DNA from 4 places in the Paenibacillus sp. JT22N15 genome. Region 4 is predicted to be linked to each of the others. Evidence: riboswitches for the same ligand, from Rfam matches in the RefSeq annotation. Region 4 holds a riboswitch; each other region holds the start of a gene.
The links. A riboswitch is a leader RNA that binds a small molecule or an ion and turns the genes downstream of it on or off. The one in region 4 is predicted to bind cobalamin.
Positions count from the first base shown of each region.

Region 1 (6,072 bases), on a different contig from region 4:
GCCTGCTTCGTCGTCGCTCCAAGCGCCAGCAGCGTCTCAATCTCGCCCCGCGACGCTTCAAGCTCGCGTTTCATATGGTTCAAATAGAGGCCGCATACAATCATGGAGCTGCCGATAATCATCCCGCTGACCGGAATAATAAACCGTGGCTCAGCCTCAATAATGCGGAGCGAGAGCAGGAGTGCGAGCGTTACCGCCTCCGTGCCTGCCAATGCCAGCGCAATGCGCAGCCGAATGCCCTTAACCGGCAATGCGCGGGAGCCGGCATTCCACGACGCCACCGTAATCATTGAAATAATAATGAGCACAATAAAAATCGGATGATTCGTTTCAAAAATAAAATGAAGCAAAAAACCGATAAACAGCAGCTGTACAGCGGAGCGGATCGTGCCAGTAATGATTTCCTTCTCTAAGCCAAGCTTCTGCTTCATCGAGATAAATGTCGTTATGGCGACGAATACTAGCGTGCAGGCGAGCGCAATATTATTCATGCTGGTCATCCCCCTGCTCTGGCGCATGCTGACTGTCTAAAAAGCTGCGCGCCTGCTCCGACCCGGGATTGGTGAAAAAAGCTTCCGTAGCGCTTTGCTCCAGCAGCCTGCCCTCCGCCATAAACCAGATACGCTCGCTTACTTGCCGCGCCTGCTCCAGATCATGGGTAATCCAGATGAACGCCGTGCCTTCCTCTGAGCACCATTCGCTTAGAAACAGCTCCACCTGCCGCTTGCTTTTCGGATCAAGCGATGACGTCGTCTCATCAAGCAGCAGCAGCGGCGAACGGAGCAATAAGGCCCGCGCGAGCGCCGTACGCTGCTTCTCGCCGCCGGATAAGCTTTCCGCCTCCTTGCTCCATTCGATATGCCCAAGGCCAACGCCCTCCATGCAGCGCTTTGCCAGCTCTTCCTCGAAGGGCTTCCCTTGCAGCTCGCTGACCGCGCGCAAGTTGTGCTCGACCGATCCCGGCAGCATAATCGGCGTCTGTGCCACGTAACACACGCTGCGCCGCCACTCCTCGGGTCTCCACTCGATGCTTGTCCGTCCTTGGAGCATAAGCTCTCCCGCATCCAGCTCACCTAGCAGCGATACGATGCGCAGCAGCGTGCTTTTGCCCTGACCGGATGTGCCTAGCAGCGCAATACGCTCCCCAGCCTGCACCTGCGCTGTAATCCCTTCAAAAAGCCATTCGGGATTTTTTCTATATTTTGATACGTTATTCAATGTCAATAACGGGGCCACCTGTCTCTCTCCTTCATCCGTAACCTGCATTCCACCATTATACTCTGCTCCCCGCCTGCTCGAAAGAGGACAGCCTGACAGCAGTTGGGAGCAGCAGCTCCGCTGTATCAGCTCTCATAGGCAATTGTGTCTTTTTCGCGACTATCCTTCGGGTATTGTGACAAGAAACAGTGGTTTTATTATTGACAACAATGGGGATCGCATGTAATGATAATGATAATTGTTATCAGTAATGAATTAAAAGATAAAGATGAGGTGTTGAGCCATGGCATTTCAGCAACCATATAGCATTTTGATTGTTGATGATGAGGAGCATATCCGCAAGCTGCTCAAGTTATTTTTGAAAAAAGAAGGCTGGATCGTCGAAGAAGCTTCGGACGGCATCAACGGCTTGTTCAAGGCGATGCAATACAATTATTCGATGATTTTACTCGATCGTAATTTGCCGGGAATGGACGGGCTTGAATTTTGCCGCGAGCTTAAGAAGAAAAAATCGACGCCCGTCATTATGCTTTCCGCCTGTGGCGAAGAGGATGATCGGCTCGACGGCTTCCAAGCCGGCTCCGACGATTATGTCGTTAAGCCATTCAGCCCGCGCGAGTTGATGTACCGCATTAAGGCGATCATCCGCCGCACCTCGGAGTTTGCTTATCGCGCCTTGCAGCGCAAGCAGACGCCCGATCTCACGCTGCCAGGACTCGTCTTCGATTATGATTCGCGGCAAGTCATTGCCGGAAACAGCAAGGTGAAGCTGACGTTCCGCGAATATGAGCTGCTGCGCTTTATGGCAGCCAACATCAATCAGCCCATTTCCCGCGAGGATTTAATGCGGCGAATTTGGGGCTATCAATCGCTCGGCGATTACCGGACGATCGATACGCATGTGAAGCGGATCAGAGAGAAGCTGAACCGCGTCCACCCCGAATCTGCCTCCTTGATTCAGACGGTATGGGGCATTGGCTATTGCCTGATGAATCCTGCGGCAGAGACCATTTAAGCGGGCGGCTGAAGCAGGCAGGCAAAAACATCCCCTCCTAATGGCATGCTTTTGCCTGCCTGTTGTGGCACGCCGCTCCCCGGCTTTGACCCTCCCCGCTTCCAAGTAAAGCAAAAGCTCCGCTTGCGCCAATCAGCGCAAGCGGAGCTTTTTTAATAACCATGCTTATTACAATTACTTAGCCAACTGCTCCCGTACTTGCTCAGTCGCTTGGATCATGTTGCGCAGCGATGCCACAGTCTCATCTACACCACGTGTTTTAAGTCCGCAGTCCGGGTTAATCCAGAACAATTCTGGCTCAAGCACGTTCAGAGCGCGTTTGATCATCGATGTCATTTCCTCTACCTCCGGCACGCGAGGGCTGTGAATATCGTATACGCCAAGGCCAATACCCAGCTCATACGTGTGCTCCTCGAAGCTGTGAATCAGCTCGCCATGGCTGCGGGACGTTTCGATGGAAATAACGTCGGCATCCAGCGCGCGAATGGAATCAATGATGTCATGGAACTCGCAATAGCACATATGCGTGTGAATTTGCGTCGTATCCTTAACGTCAGAAGTGGACAAGCGGAAGGCAAGCACAGCCCAGTTCAAATAGTGCTCCCAATCTTCACGTTTTAGCGGCAAGCCTTCACGAAGGGCAGGCTCATCCACCTGAATCATTTCAATGCCCGCTTCCTCCAGCGCCTTCACTTCTTCTGCCAAGGCAAGCGCGATTTGGTAAGCAACCTGCTCACGAGTCAAGTCGCTGCGAACGAACGACCAGTTCAAAATCGTAATCGGGCCCGTCAGCATGCCTTTCACCGGTTTAGAAGTCAGCGACTGCGCATAAACGGTTTCTTCGACAGTCATCGGCTTGCTGAACTGCACATCGCCGTAAATGACTGGCGGTTTTACGCAGCGCGAGCCATAGGATTGCACCCAGCCATTTTTCGTGAAAGCAAAGCCTTCCAGCTTCTCTCCGAAAAACTCAACCATATCCGTACGCTCAAACTCTCCATGAACGAGAACATCAAGGCCGATCTCTTCCTGCAGCTTGATCCAATGCTGAATTTGCTCCTTAATGAATACGCGGTATTGCTCCTCGCCCAAATCACCACGACGCCATTGCCGTCTCGCTTGGCGAACTTCCGCCGTCTGCGGGAAGCTGCCGATTGTCGTTGTCGGCAGGAATGGCAGCTGCCAGCGTTCCTTCTGGCTCACTTGGCGCTCTGCAAATACCGCTTTGCGCTCCGATGGCTGCGCATCAATGCTCGCTACAGCGGCATGGACGCTCGCACGGCCACGGGACGGCGATGCGGCAAGTGCAGCCAAAGCTGCTGCATTGCGATCAAACGCCTCTTTTACCGCTGCTTCTCCTTCATTCAGCGCAGTTGCCAGAACGGCAATTTCCTCCAGCTTCTCATTGGCATACGCCAGTGCGCCTGCAAGCTCTGCCGGCAGTGCCGTTTCAAGAGCCGCTGACACAGGTACATGCAGCAGGCTGCAAGAGGAGCTTACAATCAGTCGGTCGTTTGGCACGACTTTAGCAATACGGGCAAGCAGCGCTTTGCGCTCCTGAAGATCCGCCCGCCAAATATTGCGGCCGTCAATAACGCCTGCACCCAGCACTTTGTCCTGTGGGAAGCCGATTGACTCCAGCTGCTGCAGGTTCTTTTCAGCGCCAGCTGTGAAGTCCAGACCTAAGCCCTGTACAGGCAAAGCCGCGATTGCAGCATAATGCTGAACCGATTCAAAATACGTTTGCAGCAGCAAATTGAGCTTAGGTGCCGCTTCATGAAGCTGGGCATAAATGCTTTGCACAAGCGCCAAATCTGCTTCGGAAACGTCTGTTACAAGCGAAGGCTCATCCATTTGCACCCATTGTACGCCTTCTTGCTCCAACTCGCGCAGCACCTGTGCATACAGCGGAACATACTGAGCAGCAACTGTAGCAAGCTCAGAAGCGGCATAGCCTTTAGACAGCTTGAGGAATGTATAAGGTCCAACAATGACTGGTTTGCCTTCGATGCCCAGCTTTTCCTTTGCTTCGCGGTAAGCGATCAACGGACGGTTCTCGGTCAGCGCCGGCGTAATGCCTTTCAGCTCAGGAACGATGTAGTGATAGTTCGTATTGAACCATTTCGTCATCTCGGATGCCGAAGCGGTTTTGTTGCCTCGCGCCATTGCATAATAGGTCATTACCGATACGGGGCCGCCTGTATAGCCAAAGCGCTCAGGCACAACGCCAAACATCGCAGCTGTATCAAGGATATGGTCATAATACGAAAAATCATTTACCGGAATGAGATCAATGCCGCCCTGTTTTTGCAATTGGAGATGGTTTAGACGAATCGTCTCCAGCTGCTTCAAGAAAGCCGCTTCCGCAAGCTTGCCGCTCCAGAACGCCTCCAGAGCTTTTTTCCATTCTCTGTTTTCACCGATACGCGGATATCCCAAACTGCTGCTTTTTACTTGACTCATTGTTATTGCCTCCTGTTTTTCATTATTCATCCTTGTGGATGGATGTTATAATCCTTTGTTATTTCATCAACAAACTCAGATATATACTTATGGCAGTGTGAGCGAATTTCTTCGCGGCGGCCTTTCCCTATACATCCAATTTGCTGCCAGCCAGAAACTGCAAAAAGGGACGTCCTACCCTGTACAGAAATGTGGGTAAAGACGCCCCTCGTTTCAACAAACGATGGCTGCCATCTTTAACACCTCCCTATCTCCCGTAGGTACTGCAGTGTATAGAATAAGGCAGGTCTCCTGGCTCCAGCATCATCATCGCTGCGCTCGCCTTCCCGGCATCATGCCAGTGGCTTTATTGCGCAAAACTCCGCTGTTACAGTGGCGGGACCGCGCCGGTATTGCACCGGACTTCCCTTTTAAGCTCAAGACGTTACGCAAGAGCACCCTATTCCTCGCTATTTAGTTGGTCGATCTTTATTTATACAAGGTGAAACGGAGAAATATAGAGATAGGATGGAAAAATCATATCCTTTCCTATATTTCAAGCAACATGTATAAATATACGAATTTTCGCGTTTTTATACAACAAAAGATTTTACAGCCGCTTTAAATTGCGCGAGCGTACGCGGCGCCTGCTGTTCTCCTCGCAGCTCAGGCGGCAGTGCCTCCCAAGCTTCCAGCACCATTGGCAGCGTGAGTCCAAGGCTTCTGAGACGCTCGCCTTCGCGAAATACCGTCTCCGGCGTACCCTCCAATATACAGCGGCCCTCATTCATGATGAAAATCCAATCCGCCCAAGCATAGGCCATATTCATGTCATGCGTCGCCATAACCGGCGTTATGCCGCTGGCATGAATGCGGTCCAGCTCAGCCATCAGCCGCTGCTCCGATATCGGATCGAGATAAGCAGCCGGCTCATCAAGCAGCACTAACTCCGGCTCCAGGGCCAGTACGCCGGCAAGAGCGACTCGCTTCTTTTGCCCAAGGCTGAGATGATGCAGCGGCTTATGCGCCAGTTCCTGCAAGTTCAGCTGCTGAACGATGCGCGCCGTACGTCTGTCAATTTCCACTTCTTGAAGCCCCGCATTGCGCAGCCCATAGGAAATATCCTCATAAGCGGTATTCAAAATGAGCTGATGCTCCGGGTCCTGAAAAACAAGGCCGACGCGCCGTCTCAAGCTGGCAAGCTCTCTGGGCTTGTAAGAAAGCGGCTCGCCGCGCCAGCTGACAAAACCGGATTCCGGACGATTAATGCCAATAAGCTGCAAGAAGAGCGTCGACTTGCCCGAGCCATTATGCCCGCACAGCGCTATCTTCTTGTTCGCCGGAATACGCAGCTCTAGCCCGTTTAAAGCGGTCTTGTCCGTTCCGGGATAAGCATA
Region 1 covers NZ_JBXENV010000001.1:695,505-701,576, forward strand. The annotation lists gene AC50X8_RS03065 (ABC transporter permease) at 1-491, opposite strand, end outside; gene AC50X8_RS03070 (ABC transporter ATP-binding protein) at 484-1,224, opposite strand; gene AC50X8_RS03075 (response regulator transcription factor) at 1,502-2,233, shown strand; gene AC50X8_RS03080 (hypothetical protein) at 2,271-2,396, opposite strand; gene metE (5-methyltetrahydropteroyltriglutamate--homocysteine S-methyltransferase) at 2,408-4,696, opposite strand; cobalamin riboswitch at 4,961-5,153, opposite strand; gene AC50X8_RS03090 (energy-coupling factor ABC transporter ATP-binding protein) at 5,269-6,072, opposite strand, start outside.
Region 1: linked by a shared signal. The riboswitch ahead of metE (5-methyltetrahydropteroyltriglutamate--homocysteine S-methyltransferase) and the one ahead of AC50X8_RS29360 (ABC transporter substrate-binding protein) in region 4 are both predicted to bind cobalamin.

Region 2 (6,072 bases), on a different contig from region 4:
TCACCGAAATAAGGTTGAAAAGAGCCTTGTACATACACAAGTCCGGCGGTATAGACGACGAAAGGCATAAACCATAGCTCCTGCAGCAGCTTTAACATGTTCTTCAACTTATCAGGCATTTCAGCAATCTCCCTTACAGCATCTTAGTAAAATAATCCTATCCTTTTTTATCGGAATTCGCATGCCAAAAATGTATAATACTAGTTTTTCAGCGCAAAAAAATACTCTGAGGGCTGAAGGCATTCAGCTAGCTCAGAGCATATATAATTCGATAGCCTGTATAATAAAACAGCTCGCGGAAGAAAAAGGGCAGTTTCGTGCGCATGCTGCTATATGCGGAGGTCGTAGTTGGCGAAGAGTATGCCGTCATTCCCAGCTCGCTGGCCATCATGAGTGCGCGCTTCATATGAAGCGGATCGCTGACAATGATGAAGGTTCCTAGCTCATATGGCTTCGCAACGACTAGCGAATATTCGAAATTTTCCTCTGTAATAAGAGATTGGACTTCGATCAAAATATGCTCAGGCTTCACGCCTTTTTCAATCGCATAGCTCCGTGATACTTCTGACTCTGCAAGCTCATTCGCAGACCCGCGTCCTCCGGTAAAAATAATATACTCGGCAAAGCCTTGCTCGTACAGCTTTATAGCATGATTCAGGCGTTCCCGCAGCACAGGGGATGGCTGATCGCCCCAGACCGCCGTGCCCAGCACAAGGATCGCATCAGCAGGCTTCGCTTCATCCTTCATACTAAATGACCAAATTTCATAGGAAAACCAGCACAGTACCGCTGCGGCAAATGCTAAGACGCAAAGCAACAGCGTTTTGATTTTTTTCGAAACAAGCCTCTTTTTCATGAACTGCCCTTTCCTTATAAAATGATTTTTCCTCGCCGCATGTTATCCGATCATAATTTTCCCTTCCGGATAGCGATACAGTTCCTTCTTCTCCTGAGCAGGAACGAGTGTGAACGCCAGCGTCAGCGGGCCAAGCCGCCCAGCGAACATCATAATAATAATCAGCACCTTGCCGATCACCGTCAAATGCGGCGTTAAGCCAAGCGACAATCCGGTTGTACCGAAAGCGGACGTTACTTCAAATAGCAGAACGAGGAAATCGACATCCTCGGTAGTAGATAAAATCATCGTAAATAAAATAATCGCCGCCAGCGAGGCAATCGTAATCGTCAGCGCTTTGTACACCCGGTCCTTTGCGAGCCTTCTGCGGAAAAAGACGACATCCTCGCGGCCGCGAATCATTGCAAACACCGCACCGATGAGAATCGCAAACGTCGTCACCTTAATGCCGCCGCCCGCAGAGCCCGGAGATGCGCCGATGAACATGAGCAAAATAATGAGAAACTGCGTCGCATGGCGCAGAGAAGCAATATCCAGCGTATTTGCGCCGCCCGAGCGCGGCGATATGCTTTGGAACAACGAGCTGTACAGCTTGCCGCTTATGCTAAGCGGCTCTAGTGTTTTGGTATTTGTAAACTCGAAAATAAAAATAACGGCAGCACCTGCGACAAACAAAATGCCTGTCGCATACAGCACAACCTTGGAGTGAAAAGACAGCTTGCGCGTTTTTGGGTAATCCCACATTTCCGCCAGTACGATAAAGCCGATCCCGCCGAGAAAAATGAGAGCAATAACGATCACATTAATAATGGGATCGTTGACGTGATTGACAAAGCTGCTGAACGGACCGTTCATCGGTCCCATAACATCAAATCCGGCGTTGGTGAACATCGACACGCTATGGAACATGCCGAAATACAGCGCCTTGCCGAAAGGCATTTCCGTTGACCAGCGCAGTGCCAGAACAAGGGCGCCTATTCCTTCGATGGCAAAAGCATAAATGAGCACGCGCCGTATGAAGCGGACGATCCCTTCCAGCGAAGATTGATTCATGGATTCCTGCAGCAGCAGCCGCTCGCGCAGCGATATCCGTTTGCGCAGGGCAAGGGCGAACAGCGTAGACATCGTCATAAAGCCGAGTCCGCCAACCTGCATAAGCACGAGAATGACGAGCTCGCCAAAGGTTGAATAGTGGATGCCGGTATCGACGACGACAAGCCCCGTTACGCAAACAGCGGATGTTGCAGTGAATAATGCGTCAATGAGCGGCGTTGCCTGATGGGCTGACGAAGCCAGAGGTAGAGAAAGCAATAGGGTACCCGCCGCAATAATCGCGAGAAAGCCAAGCGTAAGAATTTGCGGTGGAGTCATTTTCAGAAAAATGGTTCGTAGTTTGAGCACGCAGGTAATCTCCTTTATATGTAACGAAACAATGGTGTAGTTGAAAGTTGAGCTGTTGCTGCCGAAGCTGGCACAGCCGTTTACGCTTGAAATATAAGGATGCATAAATATTGTTATTATTATAACGCTTATATTTCTACGCGAAACGAGCAGTTGTCGCCAATACCCGACAACGCCGTTTGCTCTTGAAATATAAGATCAATAAGTTTGATTCTTATTGCAACGCTTATATTTCTACGCGAAACGAGCTTGTGCTGCCGAAGGCAGGCACAGCCGTTTACGCTTGCCACCTCATTATCTGGTATAATAGGGCAATATGCAACAGGAGGGCGCTGGGGCCCGCGATTAGGAGGACAACGATGAAATCAAGATATATAGCAGGTATTTCGCTTGCCGTTATGGGGGCAGGCTTTATTACTACGAGATGGTGGCTGCCAGACAACACGTGGACACATCTACTGGAAAGCGGCTTTGAAGCGGGGCTGGTCGGCGGAATTGCCGACTGGTTTGCGGTGACGGCGCTGTTCCGCCATCCGATGGGCATTCCCATTCCGCATACGTCCTTGCTGCTCAAAAACCGGGCGAAAATCGTGAACTCGCTCATCAGCGCTATGGAAAATGAACTGCTGAATAAAGAAAGCATTACCCGCAAGCTGTCGGGCTTTCAACTGTTCGCTGGGGCGGCATCGGCGGCGACTCGGCTGATTGGCAAGCGCAAGTTCAGGCTGGCAGCGGTTGATTTTGCCCAGTCGGCAGTGGAGCGCTTGCCTTTGGAGCGGGTTAGCAGTGTGCTGCATGGATTTTTGGCTGATTATGTGAAAAAGCAGGATTTTACGCCAATCGTGCGCAAGCTGGCGGATCGTTTCGTCCATGAGCGTTGGGATGAACGGGCGCTGGATTACGGCCTGGAGCATGTAGGCCATTGGATTCGCAAGCGTGAAACCGAGGAAATGCTCGGCAAGCTCGCCTTCAAAAAGCTGGAGGAGCTTAAGGTAGGCGGCTTCATGGGGTTTGCACTGCAAGCTTTCGTCGGCTTTATGAACGAGGAGAAGCTCGGCGGTTTGATCCAGAACATGCTGCTCTCTACGATGCAGGAGCTTTCCCATCCTGGAAGCCCGCATCGGCAGAAGCTGCTGCTTGAGGTGAGAGCCCAGGCGGAGAAGCTTGCCGATAACGAAGAGCTGATGCTCAAGCTGAAGCAGCTCATTGAACAGGGGGTGGACAGCGTTGAAACGGAGCGCTTCATCCATTTGCGTCTGGAGGAGCTGAGACAGCTCGTGCTGGACAAGCTGGAGGAGCAGCATCGCAGCGGAGGGCGCGCCATTGTGCAGGGATACCGTTTTGCAACGGATTATTTGAATGGCAAGCAGGAAATGCTCGCCAATTGGGAAGATGGCATTCGCGGCTATCTCGTTCGACTTATTGAAAATAATCACTATCGCATCGGTGCGCTCGTTCGGGATAATCTCGACCGGATGGATGACAAGGCGCTCGTCTCCATGCTGGAGGAAAAGGTCGGCAACGATTTGCAGTGGATTCGCGTCAACGGCGCATTATGCGGTTTTGTCGTAGGCGTTATTTTGTCCTTCTTCTAACAGGAAGGTAGCCATTTACATTTATAGGGGACAGCCTGAATTTTTTGTGATAAGATCAAACTACAAAATGACCAATGAATACAAGGATTTTGAAAAATGATTGACATGGAACGAGGTGCCTTTGCGCACGTCAAAGGGTAACAGGGAATCGGGTGTAAATCCCGAGCGGTCCCGCCACTGTAATCGGGGAGTTTTCCTTCACCAGCAGGAGTCACTTGGCCTAAGCTTTAGGGCAGCCAGGGAAGACGAAGGAAAATAATGATCCGCTAGCCAGGAGACCTACCTCGTTCCAGCACCACAGTGCCTTCGCGGAAAGGATAGGTGTACGAATGAAAGCGATTGCTACCAGTCTGTTTGCTGGCGCAACCGTCTATTTCTGCGTACACATGGCCGTTTTCCCAGCGAAGGGAAGGCGGTCAATTTTTGTTGTCTTCAGGCATGAACACATTGGGGAGGGTATTGAAACGAATGGTCAAGTTAAAAAGCAAGACAGCAGTTAGCACCGCTTTGCTGGTTATTGGCTTCACGCTTTTTTTACTGGTGAATGAGCCGCAATCCGCATATGCGATGCACATTATGGAAGGGTTTTTGCCTGTGGGGTGGGCGATTTTTTGGTGGGTGGCCTTTATTCCTTTTTTCATCCTGGGTGTACGCGCCATTCGGAAAATTACAAAGGAAGCACCAGAGCTTAAGCTGATGCTGGGCTTGGCGGCAGCTTTCACCTTCGTGCTGTCCGCGCTTAAGATTCCTTCCGTTACAGGCAGCAGCTCGCACCCGACGGGAACGGGGCTTGGAACGGTTATGTTCGGGCCGCTGCCCATGAGCGTATTAGGTTCTATGGTATTGCTGTTTCAAGCGGTGCTGCTTGCACATGGCGGGCTGACGACGCTTGGGGCGAATGCTTTTTCAATGGCGGTTGCAGGTCCCGCTGCTGGCTATGCCGTCTATCGGCTGCTGATGCGTTCAGGCAGCAAGCAAGGCGTGGCGATTTTTTCTGCTGCCGCTGTTGCCGATCTGGCCACTTATATCGTTACTTCGATTCAACTGGCTGTTGCTTTTCCGGCTGTTGAGGGAGGCATTCTCGCATCCTTTATGAAATTTGGCGGTATTTTTGCGATTACCCAGGTTCCGCTTGCTATTAGCGAAGGCTTGCTGACGGTATTGATCTGGAACTGGCTGCAATCTTTTAATACGGACGAGCTGTCTATTTTGAAGCGGAGAATGAAAGGGGACCGCGTGTAATGAGCCGCAGTGCCAAAAATATTTGGATTTTAGCCATTGTTGTTTTGCTTGCCGTTGCGCCTTTAATATTCATTAACGCCGAGTTTGGCGGCGCGGATGGCGCGGCGGAGGAAATGATCCAGACGATTGCGCCCCATTATGAGCCTTGGGCGTCTCCGCTCACTGAGGTGCCGGGAGAAACGGAAAGCATGCTGTTCGCGCTGCAAGCTGCGATTGGCGCTGGCGTAATCGGCTATGTGATTGGCCTTTTTAAAGGGAAGTCGGGGAAATCAAAGCAGCAATGATGAAATGGATTGATACGATTTCTTATTCCAATAAGCTGCGGGATTTACCCGCCATTTGGAAATGCGGGCTTGCAGCCCTTCTGCTGCTGCTTGCCTATATCGCTCATCCGCTCGTACAGCTTGTCATTTTCGGATGGCTTGCACTGTGGACGGTCGGCTATGCGAAAGTGCCCGCTAAGCTTTATGCGGCGCTGCTTTTCTCCTCTTGCCTGCTGTTCATTCTCAGCTTGCCCGCGCTGCTCATTGAATTCAGCAATAGCAGCAGCGAAGCGGGAAGCTTGGCGGCAGCGAAAGCAGGCTGGATGCTCGTTTCATGGGAGCCGCTTAGCCTGTATGTGCCAGAGGCATCGTTAGGGCTGGCCGGACATATTTTTACGCGTATTCTTGCTTGCCTGGCATGTATGTTTTTTATCACCTTGACGACCCCCTTCCCGGATCTGCTGCAAGTGCTGAAGCGGTTGAAAATGCCGCAAATTGTACTGGAGCTCATGATTATTATGTATCGCTTCATCTTTCTGCTGCTGGATACGGCGGGGGCTATGCTGGTCGCGCAGCGTGCACGCGGCGGTCAACACGGTTTTAAAGGCAAATTGCAGGGTACGGCGGCGATTGCTGTGCGGCTCTTCGTCAAAACGATGCATCGATACAAGGGGCTCTCGAATGGGCTTATGGCAAGAGGATTTACGAATGAAAT
Region 2 covers NZ_JBXENV010000001.1:701,744-707,815, reverse strand. The annotation lists gene AC50X8_RS03125 (hypothetical protein) at 1-119, opposite strand, end outside; gene AC50X8_RS03120 (YdcF family protein) at 248-856, opposite strand; gene AC50X8_RS03115 (TrkH family potassium uptake protein) at 899-2,227, opposite strand; gene AC50X8_RS03110 (DUF445 domain-containing protein) at 2,617-3,852, shown strand; cobalamin riboswitch at 3,949-4,153, shown strand; gene AC50X8_RS03105 (energy-coupling factor ABC transporter permease) at 4,321-5,094, shown strand; gene AC50X8_RS03100 (energy-coupling factor ABC transporter substrate-binding protein) at 5,094-5,378, shown strand; gene cbiQ (cobalt ECF transporter T component CbiQ) at 5,375-6,072, shown strand, end outside.
Region 2: linked by a shared signal. The riboswitch ahead of AC50X8_RS03105 (energy-coupling factor ABC transporter permease) and the one ahead of AC50X8_RS29360 (ABC transporter substrate-binding protein) in region 4 are both predicted to bind cobalamin.

Region 3 (6,072 bases), on a different contig from region 4:
GTTTCGACTCCAGTAAGCCTGCTTTATGCATTTTCACTAAATAGCTGGATATAACGGATTGCGCAAGTCCTGTTTTTTCTGCAAAAGAACCGACACATACGCCTCCAGCAAACTGACACGCATCGGTTAGATGGCATTGAGGCCCAAAATGCTCCTCAGGCGTTTTCAGCCATTTTAAAATATGGTACCGTTTCTCGTTAGACACAGCTTTAAGTATTGACAAAGTATCCATGAGGCTTAGTATATCTATTTTTATAGAAATGTCAAATTGTTGTTTTATAAAATATAGGAACGGGTATCGTAACGCGATCCGTTCACTATATTTCTCGGACTGAAACGCGCCGCGCCGCCAAAGGACGGCGACAGCCGTTTCACCTTGAAATATAGGAAAGGATGTCCTAACGCGATCCGTTCTCTATATTTCTCGGACTGAAACGCGCCGCGCCGCCGAAGGACGGCGACAGCCGTTTCACCTTGTGCCTATTTGTGAGCGAATGGTTGGATTTTGCGCTTATTCCGTTATCGGGAACCAGCCTGGCGCATGCGTAATCGCTCCCCATAAGCCATTCGGGATGACGAGGCGCTCCTGATCTTGCTTGGATAGCGTAGTCACAATATCCTGCTCGTTGCCTTGCTTGATTTTCTCCGTCCAATCCGGGTCCATAATGAGCTCGCGGCCAAGGGCGATAAACGGCACGCCGGAGTTTTTCGCCTCAAGCGCTTCTTCTGCGGTTGTGATGCTGCCGACACCGATGAACGGAATGTGCTCGCTGTATTTTTCGACGAACCATGCCATGCGGCTTTGCGAATCCTGCTCGCCTCTGCGCGGCTTCGACCAGAAATCTTGAAGCGACACATGCAAATAATCCAGCTTCATCTCGATTAGAGCGTTAACCAGATGGTACGAATGCTCCATCGTTAATCCTTCTTCTTCCGGCTCCTCCGGCGAGAAGCGATAGCCTACAAGAAACGGCTGCGGCGCCATAGCGGCTGCCTTCTTAACAGCTTCAACGACGTAGAGCGGGAACGCCATACGTTTATGAACAGAGCCGCCCCAGTCGTCGGTACGCACATTGGAAGCCGGGGAGTAAAATTGCTGCAGCAGGTAGCCGTTGGCACCGTGAATTTCAACGCCGTCAAAACCAGCCTCAATCGCGCGGCGTGTCGCTTCGCCAAAGTCGGCGATAATCGACTTGATTTCCTCCTCGTTCAGCTCGCGTGGCACAATTCCGCCCTCCTGCTGGGCAATGCTGCTGGCACTCACCAAATCATCATTTGGCACTAGGCCAGGGAAGCATGATCTTCCGCCATGGAAAATTTGCAAAATCGCTTTCGCACCTTGGCTTTTAATAGCATCGGCCAGACGCTTGAGGCTTGGAATCATTGCGTCCGTATCCGCGCCAAATTCGCCGGGGAAGCCTTTGCCGTTGCGGCTCACGTAGACGCACGCTGTAACGACGATGCCGGGCCCAGCACTGCGGCGGCTGTAGTAGGCAAGCTCTTCATCAGGCACTGTGCCGTCCGGATTGGACGAGCAGGTTGTCATGGGCGCCATGACAATTCGATTATGTACAGACATGCCGCTCGCGAAAGTGAATGGTTCAAATAAAGGCTGAAATTGTGGTTTCATCAGTAGTTCCCTCCAGTTACGAAATGCTATGTGCTTTATTTTATATCAGATAATTACGAAAGGAAAGTGGAGTGGAAAGGTTGCTTAAATGAAAGGGCTGGTATATAATCAACCAGATTTGCAAACAACTGAAAAATTGTGGGAATAAGGTGCAACAGCTGCGGCTGGAGCTTAAAAGGGAAGTTCGGTGCAAAACCGACGCGGTCCCGCCACTGTTACGGATTAGCTGAAGCTACAAGGCCACTGATCTCGCTTAGCGGGATTGGGAAGGCAGCTTCCAGTACAATTTCCGGTAGCCAGGAGACCTGCCTGTTCTGACAACACTGCTGTAACCTACGGAGGATAGGGAAGTGTTAGCGCGCATGCTTATTTGCTATGATGGAAAATAACAATAACAGGCAGCTCTATCTTTCCTATGACTGGAGGTAGAGCTGTCTTTTTTTGCGGATTTTTGCAGGAAGATGATTTTGCTAGAGGGAGAGGAAATAGAGAAGATGAAACGTACACAAATGGCAAAAAACAAAAAAACAATAGGTGTTTTATTTAGCCTATGCTTGCTGCTGGCTCTAATGGGGTGCAGTGGCGTTAACGGTTCCAATGAATCAGGCAGCAATAATGAGCTGTCGCAGCAGTCTGCTGCTCCGTCCGCCTCTACAGCAGCTGCTTCTGAAGAAATCGTGCTGGCTGCGCCGCGGGATTTAGCACCGGGACCGCAGGATGCTTATTACACGAGCACCATTCTGTATGTATGGGAGCCGTTGATTTCCGCTTCCGAGGATGGAAAGCCTGCTCCAAAGCTGGCGGAAGCGTGGGAAATGTCTGCTGATGCCAAGGAATGGACCTTCATGCTGCGCAAAGGCGTCACCTTCCATGATGGCGCGCCATTCAACGCGGACGCGGTACTTGCAAATTTTGCCCGTTACAAGCAAGTGAGCCCGAAAAGCTCGCCATTCTATACGCTCGACATCAACAATTCATACCCAAGCCTTCAGGAAGTCGTGAAGGTTGATGATAGCACGATTAAGCTTGTTTTCGACAATCCGCAGCCGACGCTGCTGTATTCGATGATCAACTTTTCAAGCCCGATGTACAGCCCGAATAATTTTGACGAAAGTGGCGACTTTAACGGCCTGCCGCAAGGGACAGGCCCTTTCAAGCTTGTGCAGCATGAGAAGGATCAATTTTCACTGCTAGAGGCTTACGACGGTTATTATGGCGAAAAAGCAAAAGCCCAAAAAATCCGCGTCCGCGTCATACCGGACCCTGATACAAGGCTTGCTGCCTTGAAATCTGGCGAGATTTTGGGCGTCATGGATTTGGGCGCTATTCCTCCTGCCCTTGCCGAGGAGCTGCTGAAGGATGAACGCTTTGCTGTATCGACGGCAAAATCGACGATTTCCCATTACCTGCATCCGAACGGTGCCAAAGCGCCATTCAATGATGTGAAAATGCGTCAGGCGCTGAGCCTGATGATTGACCGCGAGCAGCTGGTGAAGGAGCTGTATTTGGGCTATCCGACCGCTACGGCGAACATTTTGAATGCGACATCGCCGTTTTATAAGGACATTCCTGTCGTCCATGATTCAGAAAAGGCAATCGCCCTGGCGCATGAGGTGCTTGGGGACAGCAGGCAGGCGGTTACGCTAATTGTGCCTACCTATGGACTCGATCGTTATCCGTATAAAGCGCAAGCCGAGCTGCTTCAGGCTGTGCTTCAAGAGCTGCAGCTGGACGTGACGATTCAAATATTGGATGGTGCGGCATACAAGGAAGCACAGGCACAAGGAAACTTCGATCTGGCACTGGCCATTCAGGGGCTGCCGAATGGCGATCCTTATTCGATTTTGAACAATTATATGGCGAGCGAAGGCTCAAGCAATATCAGTTATACGCTCGGTTACAGCAATGCCCGTGTGGATGAGCTGTTAAAGCAGGTGAAGACGACGCTGGATATGGATGACCGCGCTGCGATTTATAACGAGCTGCAGGATATTGCAGCCGAGGAATTGCCGACGATTCCGCTGTTTAATGATGCGAGCTTAATTGCGTACAGCAAAGAAATTACCGGATACGGTGCACTTGTGTATGGTACAACGCTGCCGCAGCTGGAGCGGGTGCAATAAGATGGCCTATTTCATTCGGAGGTTGGCGGCGGCGGTTCCCGTCCTGATTGGCATTACGTTTATAGCCTTTGCCTTAAGCGTCGCTTCTCCGGGTGACCCGGCTGTCGAGCTGCTCAGCATGAACGGCTTCAGCCAGCCGACCGAAGAGCAAATTGCTTTGAAAAGAGAAGAGATGGGGCTGAATAATCCGCTGCTCATTCAGTATGGCCATTGGTTATCAAAGGCGCTGCAAGGTGATCTTGGCACGTCTTATATGACGAAGGAATCGGTTAGCGGCGAGCTGCTGCGCCGCCTGCCAGCAACATTAAGCCTATCTTTGCTAGCTGTCCTGTTCGCCGTCCTGCTTGGAGTGCCATCCGGCATGCTCATGGCGATCCGGCGCAATCGGCTGTTCGATCATATCGGCAGGGCGCTTGCGCTGATTTTGGTTTCCATTCCTGGATTTTGGCTGGCGATCATGCTCATTGCCTTATGGTCGGAGAAGCTGCAGCTGCTCCCGACTAGCGGCTACGGCACCTGGAAGCATTTGCTTATGCCAGCGGCGGTGCTTGCTTCCGGTACAGGCGCCATATTGATGCGGCTGACGCGTGCGGCGCTGCTGGAGGAGCTGAATAAAGATTATATGCTGACAGCCCGAGCGAAGGGGCTGCGTGAGAGCTTTATTGTGCTTCGGCATGCGCTGCGCAATGCTTGTATTCCGTTGCTCACGGTTATCGGCAGTTATTTTGGAGCGATTGTTGGCGGCTCCGTCATCGTGGAAGTTATATTTGCGGTACCGGGCATCGGGCGCTTTGCGATGGACGGCATTTTTCGCAGAGATTATCCGGTCATTCAGGGCTATGTCGTATTTACCGGTCTCATCTACGTGCTGTTTAATTTGGCGACAGATTTATGTTACGGGCTCGCTCATCCGCAAATCAGGCTGGGAGGGAAGCTGCGATGAAGATGTCCTACGGGGTGGCCGCGGGCGTGCTTGCCTTCGTACTGCTTGCCAGCTTGCTGGCACCGCTGCTTGCTCCTTATGACCCGAATCAGATTAATATGGCGGAAAGGCTTGCGCCGTTGTCCTCCGCACATTGGCTAGGAACGGACACGCTGGGAAGGGATGTGCTGAGCCGCATTTTGTATGGCGGAAGGGTGTCGATCTTGCTCGCGGTCGCTGTTACGCTCGCTACAATGCTCGTTGGCCTGCTGCTGGGCACCATTAGCGGTTATGCTGGCGGTTGGACCGATGAAGCCATTCAAATTGTCGTTAGCATTTTTCAAGGGCTGCCGGGTCTTGCCCTTATGCTGGCCATTGCAGGTACGCTCGGTCCTGGGGTGAAAAGCCTGTTTGTCGCGCTGCTCTTCACCTCATGGGCGGATTTCTCTCGGGTTGTGCGCGGCGAGGTTATGAAAATTCGCGAAGAAAGCTACGTGGAAGGCATCCGTGCTTTAGGAGCGGGCCATGCGTATATCATCGTCAGGCATATGCTGCCAAATTTGTTAGGGCCGCTTATCGTGCTGTTCACCATTCGGATTGGGCGAGTTATTCTATCTATCGCCTCGCTTAGCTTTCTCGGTCTAGGCTTGCAGCCGCCAGCGGCAGATTGGGGAGTGATGGTGAATGATGCCCGGCCGTATTTTCGCAGCTATCCGCATCTGATGATCGCCCCCGGTCTTTGTATAGCCGCTGTATCGCTATGTATCAACTGGCTGGGTGACGGGCTTCGGGATAAGCTGGATACACGGACGGAGAAAGAGCATTCACTGCTGTAGGAGGAATGAAGTTGAGCGAAACGCTTATCGTAATCAAGCAGCTTAATGCATCCTTTCAGACAAGGGAAGGACTGGTGCAGGCGGTAGATGGGGCCTCGCTTGAGCTGAAGCGTGGCCGCATTTTTGGACTGATTGGCGAGACCGGGAGCGGCAAGTCGGTGCTGGGCCTTTCGCTGGTGAGGCTGCTTCCCGCACAGGCTTCTATCAGTGGAAGCATCCTGTATAAAGGCATGGATTTGCTAAAGCTGAGCCCAAAAGAAATGAGGCAAATACGGGGGAGGGAAATCGCCCTCATCCCGCAAAATCCGGCAAGCTCGCTCAATCCGGTGATGACGCTCGGCAGTCAGCTGCGCGAGGCGATTCGCGCTTATGCAGGTAGAGCGGGGAACAAGCAGCTTAACGCGCAGGCTGCTGGTCTGCTGCATGCCATGAATATGCCGGATGCCGAGCAGCAGCTGCGGCGCTATCCCTTTCAGCTGAGCGGTGGAATGAAGCAGCGTGTGCTGGCGGCAATGGGACTTGCCGGAAGCCCGTCTTTGCTTATTGCCGATGAGCCGACGA
Region 3 covers NZ_JBXENV010000008.1:224,247-230,318, forward strand. The annotation lists gene AC50X8_RS17620 (ArsR/SmtB family transcription factor) at 1-205, opposite strand, end outside; gene AC50X8_RS17625 (NADH-dependent flavin oxidoreductase) at 512-1,630, opposite strand; cobalamin riboswitch at 1,760-1,957, shown strand; gene AC50X8_RS17630 (ABC transporter substrate-binding protein) at 2,125-3,753, shown strand; gene nikB (nickel ABC transporter permease) at 3,755-4,696, shown strand; gene AC50X8_RS17640 (ABC transporter permease) at 4,693-5,511, shown strand; gene AC50X8_RS17645 (ABC transporter ATP-binding protein) at 5,517-6,072, shown strand, end outside.
Region 3: linked by a shared signal. The riboswitch ahead of AC50X8_RS17630 (ABC transporter substrate-binding protein) and the one ahead of AC50X8_RS29360 (ABC transporter substrate-binding protein) in region 4 are both predicted to bind cobalamin.

Region 4 (6,072 bases):
AATGGTGTCGCCAATCGGCAACAACTGCAACGGCTATCCCGTCTCAGCATTTCCTCCGTTCCCGCCTTACGGATATTATCCTATGCAAACCGCAGGAGTTGAGTCACAAAAGCCATGCAATTGCGGCTGCAAGGATAAGCGCGAAGAGGATGAGCAAGTAAAAGAAACAACGACAATCAATGTGAAAAACGGCAAAAACAATGCGCAGCGCAAATCCAATAAAAAAGCGGTAATTCGCACCGTTGCCCCTCGTTCTAGAACGAGCAAGCAAAACAGCAGCCCTTGGATTAGCCGCTAGTTTTTAAATTAATAAGTTAATAGCAAAGCACCTTTTCTTCATAACGGAGAAGAGGTGCTCTCTGATTTGTTAATAAATCTAACCATCCTTCAACTGATCTACAATCTCCTGCAGCAAAATCTTTTCCGTCTCCTTCAATTTTTGCAGCTGCTCCATTTGCTTGTACAACGTATCCGAGCTTCGAGTAAGCCAATATTTTAAGATGGAATTTCTTACAGCCAGTGCAGCAGCCTCCAGCTTTTTCCATCTGCTTAAAATTAGATTATCATCAATCAAATGATGGTTATTAATCATGTAGTCTAATCGCATAGTCATGCATTTCTTATGGTCGTAAAGCAGGTGGAACGATCTAATATCAAATACTACCTCTTCTTGAGCCAAATATTTTAAATATTCGGAGGCCTTGTCGTATACATTAATACCGAAGGTTAGCCCGGGGGTGCCTAAAGCTTGGTTATAATGTTCATCCGTATGTGCCCTAGACGAGAGGTAGGCGTTCATCGTATTTTTCACATAGGTTAGTGAAAAAGTATAATTGTTATTTTCGAGCGGCTTCAATAAATAAAGATGGTCTTTAAAATCATGGGCATCGATTTCTAATATATGAAATGCTCTATGAAAAGCTTCGTAATCACAGGTGATATTCGTTGAATATTTTCCGTTGGCATTATTGTCACAAAAGTACAGCTTTTTATTTGCATCATCATACCCATTTATCATGACTTCATGTGGGGATTTTGCCGAAATTTCATACTCTTTAATATGAAAACGATCGATCATAACGATTACATAATAGCCGCCATCAATCGATGCTTTAATAAAATCAAACAGCTCGTTATTTAAAATCGTTGAGCTTTGCCTGTCTAACGCTATCCGCTGAAAATCAATAAAAGGGCAGTCATAAAACTCAACCATTTTATCTCTATAATAACCGTTGAAGAAAAAGGTATATAATTGGTTTGGATCAGGAATATCGAATAAATTAATATAATTATTCATAAACCATAATTTTTTCGAGTCCACACGCGAGATAATAGAATAAAAATCACTGTAAAACCAATATGAATCAATAATTTGCTTTTCTTCAACTGGAAGGATTTTCACCGTCACTGTGATCATTCCTTTTCTATTTGATTAGGTTATCTATTGGATTAATTTAATAAATAAGCTCATCATGCGTGAAGTAATTTCAATATAACATTACTGGAAAAAATATGAAAGTTTTATGTTGAAAACACTTTCATTTTCGAATTAAAGCCATTGACAGATTCCCGCTTCCTCCCTATGATTAAGAATGGATTACGGACAGGACGGGCTTATGAGCCTGCAAAACTTCATACTTGAATGAAAATAGGTGCGAAATGTTGGCTGGAACTTATACGTCTTCGTTCGCTTAAAAGGGAAGTTCGGTTAAAGGCCGACACGGACCCGCCACTGTAAAGGGCAGCAGCTTACACAGGCTGCGCTCCCCTCACAAATAAGCCACTGGCTGATGAGCTTCTTTTCGTCGCAAGACGAATAGCAGATGCTTACCCTAGCTGGGAAGGGAAGAGAGGGAGGCCCCAAGTCAGGAGACCTGCCTGTTTTAACATCACTGTTTGACCTACGGTGCTTAGGGAGGTGGTTGGTTATGCCCATTTATTGCAAAATGTCTAACGATTATTTGTTGCTTCATGGCGAGCAGACGCAGATAAGGTTTAGTTATTTAACATAAAAGCATTTCTGACTGCTTTTTAAGGGTCGGGGATGCTTTTTTTAAATATAGAGAAAAGATATGATTTTTCTATCCTTTCTCTATATTTCTACGCGAAACGGTAGCTTTGCCGCCACAGGACGGCTTTCGGCCGTTTACGCTTACTAGAAGGGGAGACAAAAGAAAAATGAACCACACGAAGAAGCCACTTAGCTTGTCACTTGGAATGATGATCGTTTGCTTGATGCTGGTCCTTGCAGGATGCAGCACGAATGCTGGCCAAAACGCAGAGCAGGGCACGGATGCTGCCTCGGGAAACAACGCTGCTGCCGCTAAAAAAACACTAACAATGGCGTACACTTGGAACCCTGCAGGCGTTGATCCGCATGGCGACGATAGCTGGGATGTTATGCGCTCGGGCGCAGGGGAAACGCTGATTAAATTGAATGAGCAGCTGCAGCCATCCGCTTGGCTCGCGAAGGAATGGAAGCAGGAGGATGCTAATACGTGGACGTTCAAGCTGGAAACGGGCGTAACGTTCCACAACGGCAAAAAAATGGATGCTGAAAGCGTAAAAGCATCGCTGCTGCGTTCCATTGCGAACAGCCATTTGGCGAAGGATTTGCTTCTGGTTAAAGATATTGAAGTGCTTGCGCCTGACGAGCTGAAAATGATTACGACACAGCCGAACTCGGCGATCATTTCCAGCTTGGCTGATCCAAGCACGATTATTCTTGATGTTGACAGCATGAAGGAAGCGGGCAGCTACCCGGCCATGACGGGAGCTTTCAAAATCAAGCAATTTACGAAAGACGTATCGCTTGTTGTTGAGCGTTATGATGGCTATTGGGGGGAACCCGCAAAGCTTTCAGAAGTGACGATGAAGTTTGTAACCGATGGCAACACGCGTCTGATGGCGCTGCAGGCTGGTGAAGTAGATGTCGCAACGGACATTCCGATTGACAGCATTGAGCTGGTAGAGAAGGACAGCAAGCTGGAAGTGCTGTCTGCCCCATCGGTTCGTACACATATGGTATTATTTAATATGAATTCTGCTTTGTTTAAAGAAAAATCGAACCGCGAGGTTGTAGATCAAGCGATTCCGCGCGAGGCGATTATTGAATCGGTTATGCGTGGTTACGGCACGAAAGCGAAAAGCCCGTTCCCGGAAATTTTGCCATTCGGCAAAGTGGCGGAGCAAGCAGCAGGGGAAACGACGGAGCAATTGCTGACCGCTGGCGGCTGGCAGAAAAATGAGGAAGGCATGTGGGAGAAGGAAGGCAAGCCGTTCGAGGCGACGCTCCTTACGTTCCCGCACCGCCCAGAGCTGTCGGTTATGGCAGAGGTTATTCAAAATCAACTGCTTAATGAAGGAATTACCGTGAAAATACGCAAGGTTGAAAATATTGACGCTGAGCTTGCGAAGTCCGATTGGGACCTTGCGATGTACAGCATGCTGACGGCGCAGACGGGCGATCCGCAATATTTCTTGAACATTTTCTATCAAGCTGCTAGCGAATCGAATGTCAGCCATTATGAATCGAAGCCGCTTGAGACGGTAATCGATAAGCTTAACGATACGGCGGATACCGATGCGCGCAATGCGCTTGCGATACAGGCCCAAGATATTATTAATGCTGATTTGCCGCAGTCGTTTATCGTACATCCTGACAATGTATTTGGCGTGAAAAAAGGGGTAACGGGCTTCATACCGCATCCGATCGAATATTATTATGTGACGGCTGAAGTCGATATCCCTTAAGTAAAGGGTGAACTTAAGTATGCTTCGTTTTTGGCTAGAACGCGTCGCGCAAATGCTGCTCGTCATTTTTTGCGTAGCGACGCTTACCTTCATATTAATGCGGGTATCTCCAGGCGATCCGGCGAGAATTTTGCTGACCACGCATAATATCCCGGCCTCGCAGGAGGCGATTGACGCGCTCCGGGAGGAAATGGGACTGACGGATTCCTTGTGGAGTCAATATATAGGCTGGCTAGGCGATGTATTTACATGGCAGTGGGGGACATCTTATATGTCCAAGGAGCCGGTTGCCGGGGAACTGCTCAAAAGGCTGCCCGCCACACTGGAGCTTGCTTCTGCTGGCGCATTGGTCATGCTGCTGGCAACGTGCCTTATAGGCATGGTGACCGCAATCTTTTCAACAGGGCTGCTGGACCGGATAGGCCGAATCCTTGCGCTGCTGGGCGCCTCGATCCCCTCCTTTTGGCTCGGTTTTTTATTGATTTATTTTTTCTCGGTCCGGCTAGGCTGGCTGCCTTCCATGGGACGCGGGGGCTTTGCTCATCTCCTCATGCCGGCGGTTACGCTTGGCCTAGGGCTTGGCGCGGTCTATGCCCGGGTTTTGCGGACGAATATGCTGGAGATGAACAACCAGAACTTCGTCAAAGCATCGCGTGCGAGAGGCTTATCCAAAGGAAGAATATTCATTTTTCAAGTGTTCAAGCATGCCTTTTTGCCGATCTTATCGATGCTGGGGACAAGCTTTGCTTTTATGCTGGGAGGCAATGTGATCGTTGAGACGATCTTTTCCTGGCCCGGTGTAGGCAAATATATTATTGAAGCGATAACGGCGCGGGATTATCCGGTCATTCAAGGTTATGTCGTATTCACCTCCTTCTTGTTTGTCGCAATCCATTTGGCGGTGGAAGTTTTTTATGTGCGCTTGGACCCGCGGCTGCGGGCAAGCTAGGAGGAACTCTTTTTTATGCGGACCCTTTTTCAAAAAAAGAATACAAGCTTGCTGCTTGGCATCGGCCTGTTTGCAAGTATTGTGCTGCTGGGCTTGCTGGCCCCGTGGCTCGCGCCTCATAATCCGCTTCAGGTGAATCTGCCGAATCGGCTTCTGGCGCCGAGCGGCGAATATCCTTTTGGCACCGATCATTTGGGGCGCTGCATTTTATCGCGCATTTTATATGGGATTCGGACGACGGTTACGATTGCTTTTGTCATTTTGGGATTGAGCTTATGCATTAGCTTGCCGATTGGGCTGTTAACAGGCTATTTTGGCGGGCGCACCGATCATTTTTTTATGCGGCTGATGGATGGCACGCTCGCTTTTCCTGATTTTGTACTGACAATTGCCATTGTGGGCATACTCGGACCCGGGTTTGCGAATATGATCATCGCGATTGTCATCGTGAGGTGGGCCAATTATGTCCGGCTCATTCGCGGGCTCGTGCTTAAGGTGAGCAAGGAGGATTATTTAATAACAGCCCGCATGTCCGGCAATTCGCATCTGCGGATTATGCGCCGTTATATTTTGCCGCAGATTGCAGCGCCGATCGCTGTGTTCAGTACGCTTGACATTGGAAAAATCGTGCTGCTCATCGCCGGGCTATCCTTCCTCGGGCTGGGCGTTCAGCCGCCTACTCCTGAATGGGGCGTCATGCTGCATGATGCTACACGTTATTTTCAGCTGGCGCCGCATGTTATGATTTATCCGGGGCTTGCCATCGTAAGCTTCGTATTATCGTGCCAATTAATTGGCGACCGGTTTAAAGAGCAGAACGCTGACGTTCCGAAGGAGGTGTAAGATGGCGGCGAACACTACCAACATTAACAACAGCGCCAACCTTAACGATACCCCGCTGCTCTGCGTTCAAAATATAGAAATTTCCCGGCAGGAAGCTGGAAAATGGCTGCCTATTATCCAAAATGTATCCTTGGAGCTTCATGCCGGTGAAATGGCTGCGCTTGTAGGGCCGAGCGGCTGCGGCAAAAGCATGACTGCCCATGCGCTTGTCGGGCTGCTGGAAACCGGGCTGCGCCTGACAGGCGGGCATATTTTTTATAAGGAGGATGATATTTCCCGTTATGATGAGCGTCGCTTGCAGAAGCTTCGCCGTGAGGAAATCGCCCTTCTTATTCAGCATTCGCTGAGCGGCCTAGATCCGATCCGCACGGTGCGCAGGCAAATGGTCGAGACGTTGAAGCTGCAAGCGAAGCGTTCGCGCAAAGAAATGGAAGCGTATTTGGGCACGATGCTGGAACGGATTGGCTTTGCGGACCCGGCAGCGATTTTGGACGCATACCCTTTTGAACTGAGCGGAGGCATGCGGC
Region 4 covers NZ_JBXENV010000021.1:559-6,630, forward strand. The annotation lists partial or broken gene AC50X8_RS29350 (hypothetical protein) at 1-298, shown strand, start outside; gene AC50X8_RS29355 (hypothetical protein) at 377-1,408, opposite strand; cobalamin riboswitch at 1,634-1,896, shown strand; gene AC50X8_RS29360 (ABC transporter substrate-binding protein) at 2,179-3,753, shown strand; gene nikB (nickel ABC transporter permease) at 3,773-4,702, shown strand; gene nikC (nickel transporter permease) at 4,718-5,545, shown strand; gene AC50X8_RS29375 (ATP-binding cassette domain-containing protein) at 5,547-6,072, shown strand, end outside.